2 linked regions of the Crateriforma spongiae genome follow. Each later gene encodes a partner of the first gene's protein in a complex. Links are inferred from orthologs where the notes say so. Each region holds a gene or a part of one and is shown in the gene's direction. Other genes may lie near its edges.

The links. The genes of interacting proteins can lie anywhere in the genome.
Region 2: the proteins of HFP54_RS26240 (region 1) and secY are in contact, whole or in part, in a crystal structure (PDB 3DIN), measured with the Thermotoga maritima proteins. The link is inferred for Crateriforma spongiae from one-to-one orthologs. Residues at the interface, in WP_004082002.1 of Thermotoga maritima: Glu261, Ala262, Arg263, Lys300, Ala301, Arg302, Thr303, Ile304, Ile305, Leu323, Tyr324, Asp325, Pro326, Val329, Ser330, Tyr333, Ile336, Lys340, Phe345, Val349, Glu363, Phe364, Tyr374, Ser375, Gly376, Gly377, Glu393, Ile395, Thr482, Ser483; in WP_004081795.1 of Thermotoga maritima: Glu108, Gly109, Glu110, Glu111, Ala236, Glu237, Arg238, Arg239, Ile240, Thr241, Ile242, Gln243, Tyr244, Ala245, Arg246, Arg247, Val248, Thr249, Gly250, Arg251, Arg252, Val253, Tyr254, Gly256, Ala257, Ser258, Thr259, Tyr260, Leu261, Pro262.

Annotation. Positions count from the first base shown.
Region 1 is NZ_JAAXMS010000007.1:192,506-198,577, forward strand. What follows is about bases 828-5,101. They hold HFP54_RS26240 (preprotein translocase subunit SecA), read left to right. Parts: upstream 828-1,208; coding sequence 1,209-4,901; downstream 4,902-5,101. Other genes in these bases: HFP54_RS19045 (hypothetical protein), read right to left, coding at 828-844; HFP54_RS19055 (3-deoxy-D-manno-octulosonic acid transferase), read left to right, coding at 4,975-5,101. Also shown: more of HFP54_RS19045, read right to left, coding at 1-827; more of HFP54_RS19055, read left to right, coding at 5,102-6,072. UniProt on the Escherichia coli protein: Required for protein export, interacts with the SecYEG preprotein conducting channel.
Region 2 is NZ_JAAXMS010000001.1:863,141-867,764, reverse strand. What follows is about bases 695-3,520. They hold secY (preprotein translocase subunit SecY), read left to right. Parts: upstream 695-1,321; coding sequence 1,322-2,719; downstream 2,720-3,520. Other genes in these bases: HFP54_RS03180 (adenylate kinase), read left to right, coding at 2,769-3,374; HFP54_RS03190 (ECF-type sigma factor), read right to left, coding at 695-766. Outside these bases: HFP54_RS03195 (WD40 repeat domain-containing serine/threonine-protein kinase), read right to left, coding at 1-108; more of HFP54_RS03190, read right to left, coding at 236-694; HFP54_RS03175 (BamB-related PQQ repeat family beta-propellar protein), read left to right, coding at 3,659-4,624. UniProt on the Escherichia coli protein: The central subunit of the protein translocation channel SecYEG. Consists of two halves formed by TMs 1-5 and 6-10.

The DNA of each region.
Region 1 (6,072 bases):
CACCAGACACGTTCAGCACGGCGGCGTCGATGTCGTGGGAATCGTCAAACAGATCCGCGGCGGCTTTGGCTTTTTCGGGGCTGCCACAAATCAGCAATTCGCTCAAATTTCCGTCGGATAATTGCCGGTGTCGCTGGCAAAATCGGCGTAGCCGTTCCAGGTGATTGATCACCGCGTCGTGGAATCCCTGTTCGTTGTTGGCCGCCGCCGGACGGTAATCCAACAGCAACCGACCTTCGAAAGCGATGCCCACGTCCCATTGGCGGCCGGTTCCGTCGGCGATCAGGGTCGGTGCCGCGTTGCAGTGGCCCAGGTGCCCGGCCAGCCGCGCAAGGCTGTTCAGCGATGGTTCCAGCCACAGGATATTCAAATCCGCGGCCCGAAAGGCTTCATAGACCGTTTCGATCACGCCACGGCTGGCAACACCGGTCACGGCGTAGTCGACCGACGCAGCCAAACGTTCGCGAAAGGACCCGATGACTTTTTCACCCGGGCCCAGCTGCAGGTAACGGGGAATTCGTGTGCCCAGCGTGTTCAATTCACTGTCGACGTCCTGGGGATGGCCGGTCGTGATCCGAGTTACGCAATAATCGCCGTCCAGTGACGCCACGGTGATGCCCTGGTCCATCTGGTGCTTGTGTCGCCATTTGACCAAGCAATCCACCAGGTCGTCCTGTGCCGCGGGACTCAGCCATCCGTCGGGACGCGGACAGTGGATTGCCTCGATCGTGATCCGATGGCTCGGACCCTCGGTCGGCGTGGCGATGGCCAGTTGCAGCAGGTCACGTTCGATACGCAACCCGAATCGCTGGCGGACGTCGGTGGTGATTGGACTTTGGGGCATGTCAGGCGCGGATTTCGATGGATGTTCCGCCGAAAGCTAGGTCACGTCGCAGGGCCTTGCCGGCAGGATCGCCAAAGTTCTTCAGTTGACCCAAATTCTTTAAGCCCGTAACTTGAGAATTTGAAACAAGTTACGGCGATTTTATTGGGCCCCGCTCGGGATGAGGTGGTCGCCCCGGACACGCCACCGGTGCGTTGAACTGGCACACTTGGTGGCTGCCTGCTAAAGAACACGCTTGCACAGCCTGTATCGGTCCGTCCGATCACGGCAGATTTTCCGCTTTTTGCGGTGTGGTCCCGCCCCACTTGGGCCGTATCCCATCGGGCGGCCGCTGATCGTCCAACGATCCACCCCCACAAGAAACATGTCAATTTTGGAAAGAATTTGGGACGCCCTCGGGCTCCTTTTCGGCGGTCTATTCGGATCGTTCGATCGCCTGTTCACCTCCGTTTTTGGATCGGCCAACGCGCGTCAGGTCGCCAAGCTGCAACAGCGTGCCGATCGCATTACGGAAATGGAGCCCAAGTATCAGGCAATGTCCGATGAGGAATTGCGTGAACAGACGGCTTTGTTTCGCAAGCGGTTGCGCGACGGTGAAACGCTGGATGACATCTTGGAAGAAGCGTTCGCGGTATGTCGCGAAGGCAGCCGTCGCCATTTGGGCATGCGCCACTATGACGTTCAGCTGATCGGTGGCATGGTCCTTCACGGCGGTGCCATCGCCGAAATGGTCACCGGGGAAGGGAAAACTTTGGTCGCGACCTTGCCGGCGTATTTGAACGCCTTGGAAGGCAAGGGCGTTCACGTCGTGACGGTCAACGATTACCTGGCACGCCGAGACATGGAATGGATGGCCCCGCTGTACATGAATCTGGGCCTGACGGTGAACGCCATTCAATCGGGCATGTCGATCGCCGAAAAACAGGCGGCCTACATGTGCGACATCACCTATGGGACGAACAACGAATTCGGCTTCGATTACCTGCGGGACAACATGCGACCGGCGGCCAAGGGCGACGACCGTTATCCGCCCGAAGCCCAGCAGTGCCAAGGTCCGCTGAACTACGCCATCATCGACGAAGTCGACAATATTTTGATCGACGAAGCCCGGACACCGTTGATCATCAGTGGCCCCGCTGACCTGGACCTGGGACGATACAGCGAAGCGGATCGCGTCGCGCGACAGCTGACCAAGGAAACGCATTTCACCGTTGATGAAAAGCAACACAACGTCACGCTGACCGATGACGGCGTCCGCAAGGCCGAAGAACTGGCCGGTGTGGAAAGCTTTTACACCGCGGGAAACATGGAATGGCCGCACTTGATCGACAACGCGCTGAAGGCTCATTTCCTTTACAAGCGTGATGTCAATTATGTGATCAAAGATCGCCAAATCGTCATCGTTGACGAATTTACCGGACGCTTGATGGAAGGTCGACAGTGGAGCGACGGGCTTCACCAAGCCGTTGAAGCGAAGGAAGGCGTGCCGATCAAACAGGAAACGCAGACCTTCGCGACCGCTTCGCTTCAGAACATCTTCAAGATGTACAAAAAGCTGTCCGGTATGACCGGGACGGCCATGACCGAAGCCGATGAGTTTTGGAAGATCTACAAACTGGACGTGGTGGCGATCCCGACCAACCGTGTCTTGGAGCGGATCGAACACCCCGACCTGATCTATCTGACCGAAAAAGACAAGTTCGCCGCTTTGGCCGATGAAGTCGAACGCACCAACAAGTGGGATGTGCTGACCATCAAAGACGGCACCGAACTTTGGGGCCAGATCCAAGATGAAAACGACGAATCGATCCAAATCATTCTGAAGAACGAGAAACAAGCGGAGTCGGTTCCGCGCTCAAAAGTCACCAAGATCGAACGCCACGGTCGCCCCGTCCTGATCGGGACGGTCAGCATTGAAAAGAGCGAACGCCTGAGCCAGTTGTTGGAACGACGTGGCATCCAACACGACGTCTTGAACGCTAAGAATCACGGCCGTGAAGCAGAAATCGTTTCCCAGGCCGGTCGCCTGGGTGCCGTCACGATCGCCACCAACATGGCCGGTCGAGGGACCGACATTATCTTGGGCGGTAATCCCGAGACGATGGCTTGGGCGCAGTTGCAACACAAATATGCGACGCGTTTGGATGTCCCCGACGACGAATGGAACGCGTTGGTCAAAGAAATCGACGAGCGCGAAAGCATGTCGGTCGAAGGCCAGCAGGTTCGCGAGATCGGCGGGCTGTATGTGCTGGGGACCGAACGCCACGAATCACGACGGATCGACTTGCAGCTTCGCGGACGTTGTGGCCGACAGGGTGATCCCGGTTCCAGTCGCTTCTTCCTGTCGTTGGAAGACGACTTGATGCGGATTTTTGCCGGCGATTTCGTCAAGAGCATGATGGAACGTCTGGGAATGAAAGAAGGCGAAGCGATCGAATCATCGCTGGTCACACGACGTATCGCCGCGGCACAGAAGAAGGTCGAAGAACGCAACTTCGAAATTCGAAAGAGTCTGTTGGACTATGACGAAGTCATGGACGAACAGCGGAAACGCGTTTACCGCTATCGCCAAAACCTGATGGACGGACACAGCAGCCGCCAGATGGTGCTGGAATTGATCCATGGCCAAATCGACAAGTTTGTGGAAACCTTCTTGGATCCCGATTATGGCGTTGAATCGTTTGCCGCCTTCGCCGGTGCCCAACTGAAGTGCCAGTTGGACCCGCGCGAATTCCGAAACATGGATTTCGAAATGGCGGATTCTTATGCCAAGGATCAGGCCGAACGGGCATCGGAAGTGACCGTCAACGAAGCGGTCGAAGAAAACCTGCCCGAGGGCATGGAAGACGAGTGGAACTGGAAAGCATTGACCCACTGGGCCAACACGAGGCTGGAAGCCAATTACCAGGACCACCAGCTGAAACGGATGGATCGCGATGACATGATCGACGAATTCATCGAAAAAGCACACGCACTGGTTGAAAAGACCGATCTGTCCGAAGGCCAACCGTTGCTGGATGCCGAGTTCGGGCTGCGAACCCTGTGCGCTTGGATGCGACACAAGTTCGGTATCGAAGTCACGCCGGAAGAATTCCGGGAAGTCGAGGATCGTCGCCAAGTCGCCGCTGCGTTGATGAAGCGGGCCGAAGACGCCTATGCGGAGAAGGAAGCGGAGTACCCGGTGCTGACCGGTATTTCACGCTTCACGCAAAAACAGGGCGCGCAAGTATCCTTGGATCGCGAGGGCTTGGTCGATTGGGTCCGCGGTCGATTCAAAGTTGAATTGCCTGTCGACGATGTCAAGCTGAACCGCGACGATTTGAAGGCACAGTTGGTCCAGTACAGCCGAAACGCGATCGGCGACGTCGAAAGCCAACAGTCCGCCGCCCAACAGCGTTTGAAAGACCTGTTTAGCAACGCGGACGATTCGACCACCGCGGCCGTTGCCGCCGGCGGTAACGGCACTCTGTCGACGATGGCCAAGTGGTTGGAAGAGGATTTGAACCACCACACGCCGGCCGAAGACTTGGCGCGGATGACGCGTAAGGAAATGGAATTGACCGTCAGCGGCGCGCTGGACGATCGGTTCCACCCTGAAATGCGTCGGATGGAACGGCATATCTTGCTGAACATCGTCGACGAAGCTTGGAAGAACCACCTGCTGACGATGGACCATCTACGCAGCAGCGTCGGCTTGAAAGGCTATGCCCAAATGGATCCCAAGGTCGAATACAAACGCGAAGGCATGCGTTTGTTCGACGCCATGTGGGAAAACATCGGCGAACGAGTCACCGACTTGATCTTCCGAATGGAGTCGTTCAACGAAGACTTCATCCGCAGCACTTGGGTCGATGCACGCACGGCCAAGGAATCCGCACCCGCCCCGCAAAGTCAGGCCCAGGAAGTCGCTCAGCAAAGCAATGAATCCCGCGGCGGCGAAGAGTCGAAGACCGAACCGATCCGCCGGCAAGGTCCGCGGATCGGTCGAAACGATCCATGCCCCTGCGGAAGCGGAAAGAAGTACAAGTCGTGCTGCATGCGGAAGACCGTCGAATAGTCAGGCACACACGACATCAATGATTCCGGTGACCGGCGAATGGCCTCCGGAATTCGATCACGGATGATGATCCATGTTCGCCAATTTCGTCTATCTGTTGATGCTGGCGTTGGCGTCGCCGTGGATCTTGTATCGCGTCATTGCCCATGGTCGGTACCGACGTGGCGGGCGACAGAAACTGTGGGGCCTGTCACCCAGTGATGCCGAACGATTGCGTGGCGATGACAGGCCGTGCATCTGGTTTCATGCCGTTAGCGTCGGCGAAGTCAATTTGCTGTCCAGCCTGGTACCCGCGGTTCAGGACGCGTTGCCTCAGTTCCGCTTGCTAGTCAGCACTTCGACGGACACGGGATTCGACTTGGCGGTGGACCGTTTCGGGGCGGATCGTGTGTTCTTTTGCCCGCTGGATTTTTCTTGGGCGGTGAAGTCGACGATCCGCCGATTGCGTCCCCGAATGTTAGTGCTGACGGAGTTGGAGCTTTGGCCCAACTTGATCCGGTGCAGCGAAAGACTGGGCGTGCCCGTCGCGGTCATCAACGGCCGACTGAGTGCGACCAGCGCTCGTCGCTATCAACAGTTTGGCTGGTTCTTGAAGCCCACATTCCATCGGATCGACTGGTTGGGAGCCCAAGACGAAACTGCGGCTCGGCGATTTCGTGATTGTGGATGTTCCGACGTGGATGTCACCGGTTCGCTTAAGTTTGATGGTGCGCCGGACAACCGTGACGATCCCAGGGTGCTCGCGTTGGCGGATTGGGCCGGCGTCGCGCCCTGGCAACGGGTGTGGTGTGTCGGCAGCACACAAGCCGGTGAAGAAGCGATGGCTTTGGCAGTGTTTCAAGATCTTGCACCGGAGCATCCCGAGCTGCGTTTCATCTTGGTTCCGCGTCATCAACAACGATTCGATGAAGTCGCCCAGCTGATTGAAGATTCGGGGCTTTCATTGCGGCGACGCAGTCGATCGGCTGATGCCGTATCCAATGCCTGGGATGCCGATACCGTCATCTTGGTCGATACCATTGGTGAACTGCGTCAGTGGTGGGGAGTCAGCCAGATCGCGACGGTCGGCGGCAGCTTTGGTGATCGCGGCGGTCAAAACATGCTGGAACCGGCTGGCTACGGGTGCGCGGTTTCTTTCGGACCGAATACCAAGAATTTTGCGGCGATCGCA
Region 2 (4,624 bases), on another replicon or contig:
GGGCGATTCTACCTGCTGTGCCTGCAGAAACGCTTCGCGGTCCGAATCGGATTCGATTCGTAGCAATTCCGCGTAGAGCGATTCGACCTGGTCATCGGTGGAGGGCATCGCAGAACTCGCCAGTAGGACGGATCGAAAAAAGATGTCTTTCCGACAAGTTCTCGGCGCATTTTCGTACCAGCGTGCCTCACCCCAAAGAGAAAATATTGATCCACGTCGGTCCGAAGCCGGATCCTTAATTCGACTCCGGATCCATCATTTTCATCAGTCGTGCTTTCGCGTAGGCCCAGTATCGATCCGCCGTGGCCCGAGAAATGTCGAGAACCTGGGCGACCTCCCGCTGCGTCAAACCACCAAAGACACGCAGCTTGACCAGTTCGGCCTTCACCTCGTCTTCCTCCGCGAATCGGTCGAGACAATCGTGAATCCCGAGCAAGTCATCGGGGGCCATTGGCAATTCCAGCGCGATGTCACCGAGATCGGCGCGCGCCATCCCGCCGCCCCGTTTCTGGCAAAGTCTGGCCCGAGCCGAATCCACCAAGATCCGTCGCATCGCCTCGGCCGATGCCCGCAGAAAATGAGAGCGGCTGGTCCAACCGGACGTCAAATGTTCGCCCTGAAGTTTCAAATAGACTTCGTTGACCAAGGCGGTCGTCTGCAATAGATGGTCGGGCCGTTCGGCACGCAATTTTTTTGCGGCCATCCCTCGCAGCTCAGCCTGCAACGACTGGAGCAGGCTATCGGTTGATTTCCCTGTACCACTCATGATCGACCAATCCGAGACGGCGTGCTTTCCAACGGCAGTCCTCTACTGCGAGCCCCCTAAAGACTGCCGCCAAAAACTAGTCAACGGTTACGTGCGTCCGTCGATGATATCAGCAATCAAGCGGCCCAGCCAACAAAGTGGGGATCGAACACCACCCGCATTTTCCCGGCAGCGCCGGCGTGAGGTGGACCATGCCTCAAATTGATGGGCATATCGTGAAAGAGTTCGGCCGGATGGATCGGCCAACGCGGGAGCCGGTTTCTGATTCAAATCGGCATCGGCCGGCTTAGTTCCATGGGCCGAATCGTTACCGTCGCCGGCGTTCCGGTCCGATCAGCCGGCCCCTGCAGCGAAGCCGGCATGACCGCTTCTTCGATCCCCTGTGACGGGAAAGAATTGGCAGAAAGATTCGGTGAAATCTGCCTGACAGCCGATTTTGTGGTGTTTTCTGCGGTTGCGGAAGGCAAATTTCCGACCGTTCAGCCTCGCGGACGAACCGGAAAATCGCTAATCTTCGTCTTTTCTGCACGCCATCCCCGTTGTCCGTTCTGGCACATGTTTGAAAAGCTTCGAATCGTCTTCACCATTCCCGAATTGCGGAAGAAGGTGCTTCTGACCATCGGGTTGCTGGCCGTTTATCGGATCGGTTTTCACATCCCGTTGCCGATGGTCGCCACGAACTTGGGCGAATCCTCCGGTGGGGCGGCCGACTTCTTCGAGCGGGTCAGCATGTTCGCCGCCAGCGATCTGCGCCAGGCGACGATCTTTGGTCTGGGGATCATGCCCTACATTTCGGCGTCGATCATTTTCCAGTTGCTGGGCAGCGTTTACAAACCGCTGGAAGAGCTGAAGAAGGAAGGCGAGGCGGGCCGCAAAAAGCTGAACGAATACACGCGTTATCTGACCGTGGCGATTTGTTTGGTCCAAAGCTACATGTACCTGAAGTTCATGTTGATGGCCGGTGGCCCGGGTGGCTTCGGAAACATCAACCCGAACTTTTTGAACGCCGAAGGCACGGGCCTGTTTTGGGGCTGGCAGATCGTCGCCGTCCTGGTGATGACCTGCGGGACGGTGTTCCTGATGTGGTTGGGCGAACAGATCGACGAATACGGTATCGGCAACGGCATCAGCCTGTTGATCATGGCGGGCATTTTGGCCCAGATGCCCAAAGCGTTGTATGAACTGATCCGAAACATGAAGCCGCAACTGACGGGGCTTAGCCGCGGACAGGTCGGCATTGAAACACTGATATTGTTGGTCTTGTTGTTTGTCTGTGTTGTTTTCGGCGTGGTCTTCATCACGCTGGGGCAACGCAAGATCCCGACGCAATCGGCCAAGTTCACCCGCGGACGCCGTGTTTACGGTGGCACCCGTCAATTCTTGCCGCTGCGGATTAACCAAGCCGGCGTGATGCCGATCATTTTCGCCAGCAGTTTGCTGATGATTCCCGGGGTGTTCTTCGGATTCATGGCGGGTCTGTTTGAGACTGATTCGTCGTTGTTCCGTTGGCTGAACATGGTCGGATTGTCGATGCAGGACCAAAGCTCCTACTTCTTCAATCTGCTGTACGTCGCGTTGATTTTCTTCTTCTGCTACTTCTGGACGGCCATCACGTTCAACCCGAAAGAAATGTCGGACAACCTGAAGGAAAGCGGAACGTTCATTCCGGGGTATCGTCCCGGCAAGCGAACGACCGATTACCTGGAAAAGGTGATGGTACGAATCACCTATGTCGGGGCCGCGTTCTTGGGATTGATCGCGATCGTCCCGACGATTGTTTACGGGTCGTTGGGTGTGCCTTATTCGATCGCTGGTTTTTACGGCGGAACGGGCCTTCTTATCGCCGTCAGCGTCGCATTCGACTTGGTGCAGAAGATCGACAGCCACTTGGTGATGCGAAACTATCGCGGGTTGCTTGAAGGTGCCGGTGGCGGAACGTCACCCGTCGTCTGAGCGTGGCCGTCGCCCGACCGTTTCGTTTCGCTTCTGACTCGGTGAATCTTTGAACGCATCCAACCGACGTGGCGTCGATCACAACGACGCCCCCGTGTTCCGGATCGTCTTCATTGGTCCGCCCGGGGCAGGCAAGGGCACCCAGTGCCGGCGTCTGTCCGAACGTTTGTCGATCCCGCATTTGTCGACCGGCGAAATGCTGCGTGCGACCAAGGACGGATCGGAGGTCGGCGAATTGGTGGCCAGCTATATCGACGGCGGCCGCTTAGCCCCCGACGATTTGGTGATGAAGATCCTGACCCGTCGTTTGGAAAAGGCGGATTGTTCATCGGGCTACCTGCTGGATGGTTTTCCGCGGAATGTCCAACAGGCGCGGCTGATGGACGATTACTTGAGCAGCCAAGACGAACAGCTGACCCATGTCATTTCGCTGTGCGTCCCCCAGGAAATCTTGATCGAACGTTTGGCACGTCGTGCGGAAACCGAAGACCGCGATGACGACACCGACGAAACCATCCGGGTCCGCCTGGAAATCTTTGAATCGCAAACTCGGCCCGTTCTGGACTATTACCGCCAGTCCGGCATCCTGACCGACGTTGATGGCACCGGAACGATGGACGAGGTTTCGCAGCGTCTGCTGGCATGCGTTGTCTAATCGGGCCCGCTGGCGGTCTGGACCGAATCGATCGATCGGGCGAAGTCTGACCAGATTCAGCGTCGGCTAGATTCGGTGATGACCGCACGGCGATACGTCGGTCCTTTGTCATCGCCCGCGAAGACGCGAGTGTTGGATTCCCCTGTAGGGGGCATCAACGGCAGATCGCACGATTGATCGGTGTATCGCTGGGGTGAACGGGTTTTACAATGGACTCGGTTGAAAGCACCGTATTCTGCAATCGGCGAATCGATTCATACGCCATCATCACATCGGATCAAACGATGACCTTGTCTTTCCGCTTTCGGTTTTTGTTGGTTTACCTGGGCTGGCTGGCGATGCTTTGCGGCACCGTGTCGGCCCAAGGCCTGCCCTTTCAAAATCGCGCCGAATCATCCGCGGGCTTGATCACGCCACCCCGCGCAGTGCGACAGATCTTGAGCGACGCCCAGCGAGCAATCGATCAACAGCAATGGAGCGATGCCGTTGCCGGCTTAGGCGATTTCCTGCAGCAAGAGACCAGCGAAGCAGCCGACCTGGCGCTGACCCAAGACTATTTCCTGGACTCGGTCGACCAGGATCCCAACGCCACGTTGTCACAAAGCTTGATCCGCCAAGCCCGCCAGATGATCGGCGATTTGCCGGCCGACGCACGCGAGACGTATGAATTACTGTACGGCCCGTCGGCACGACGAATTTTCGACCAGGCGACCCAGCAACGTGATTGGCTTGCCTTGGCCGAAGTCCGACGCCGGTACTTCCACACCCAGGCCGGGTATCTGTCTTCGATCGTCCTGGCACGTCGCGCGTGGCAGCGTGGCGAAGCCTTGCATTGTGCCATGCTGTTGAAAGACATCATTCCGCAAGCCGACGCTTCACCGCACATCGACGCATCGGTTGTTGCATTGTTCGCGGTCGCGGCCCGGCAATCGGAACTAAAACTTGAACCGGAGCTGGAACTTTCCGGGCCGGTTCCCGCGATCGGCGATGCCGAGGCAATCGCCGCGGGCGAAAGCCGTTCGGGCGAATCATTGCGTCAATGGTGTGACGATGCGGCGACGATCGCCGATTTGGCGTCGGCTCGATTGAGGCAGAACTTTGGTTTGATGGGAACGACGCCGGACCGTAACGGAGGTGCGTCAGGGCAAATGCCGCTGACTCGGCCGGAATGGGTGGTCGAATCGACCGCATCGCCCCGGGAATCCGAATTGCTGGCCGACCAAGCCGAACGTTTCCGCAGCCAAGGTGTT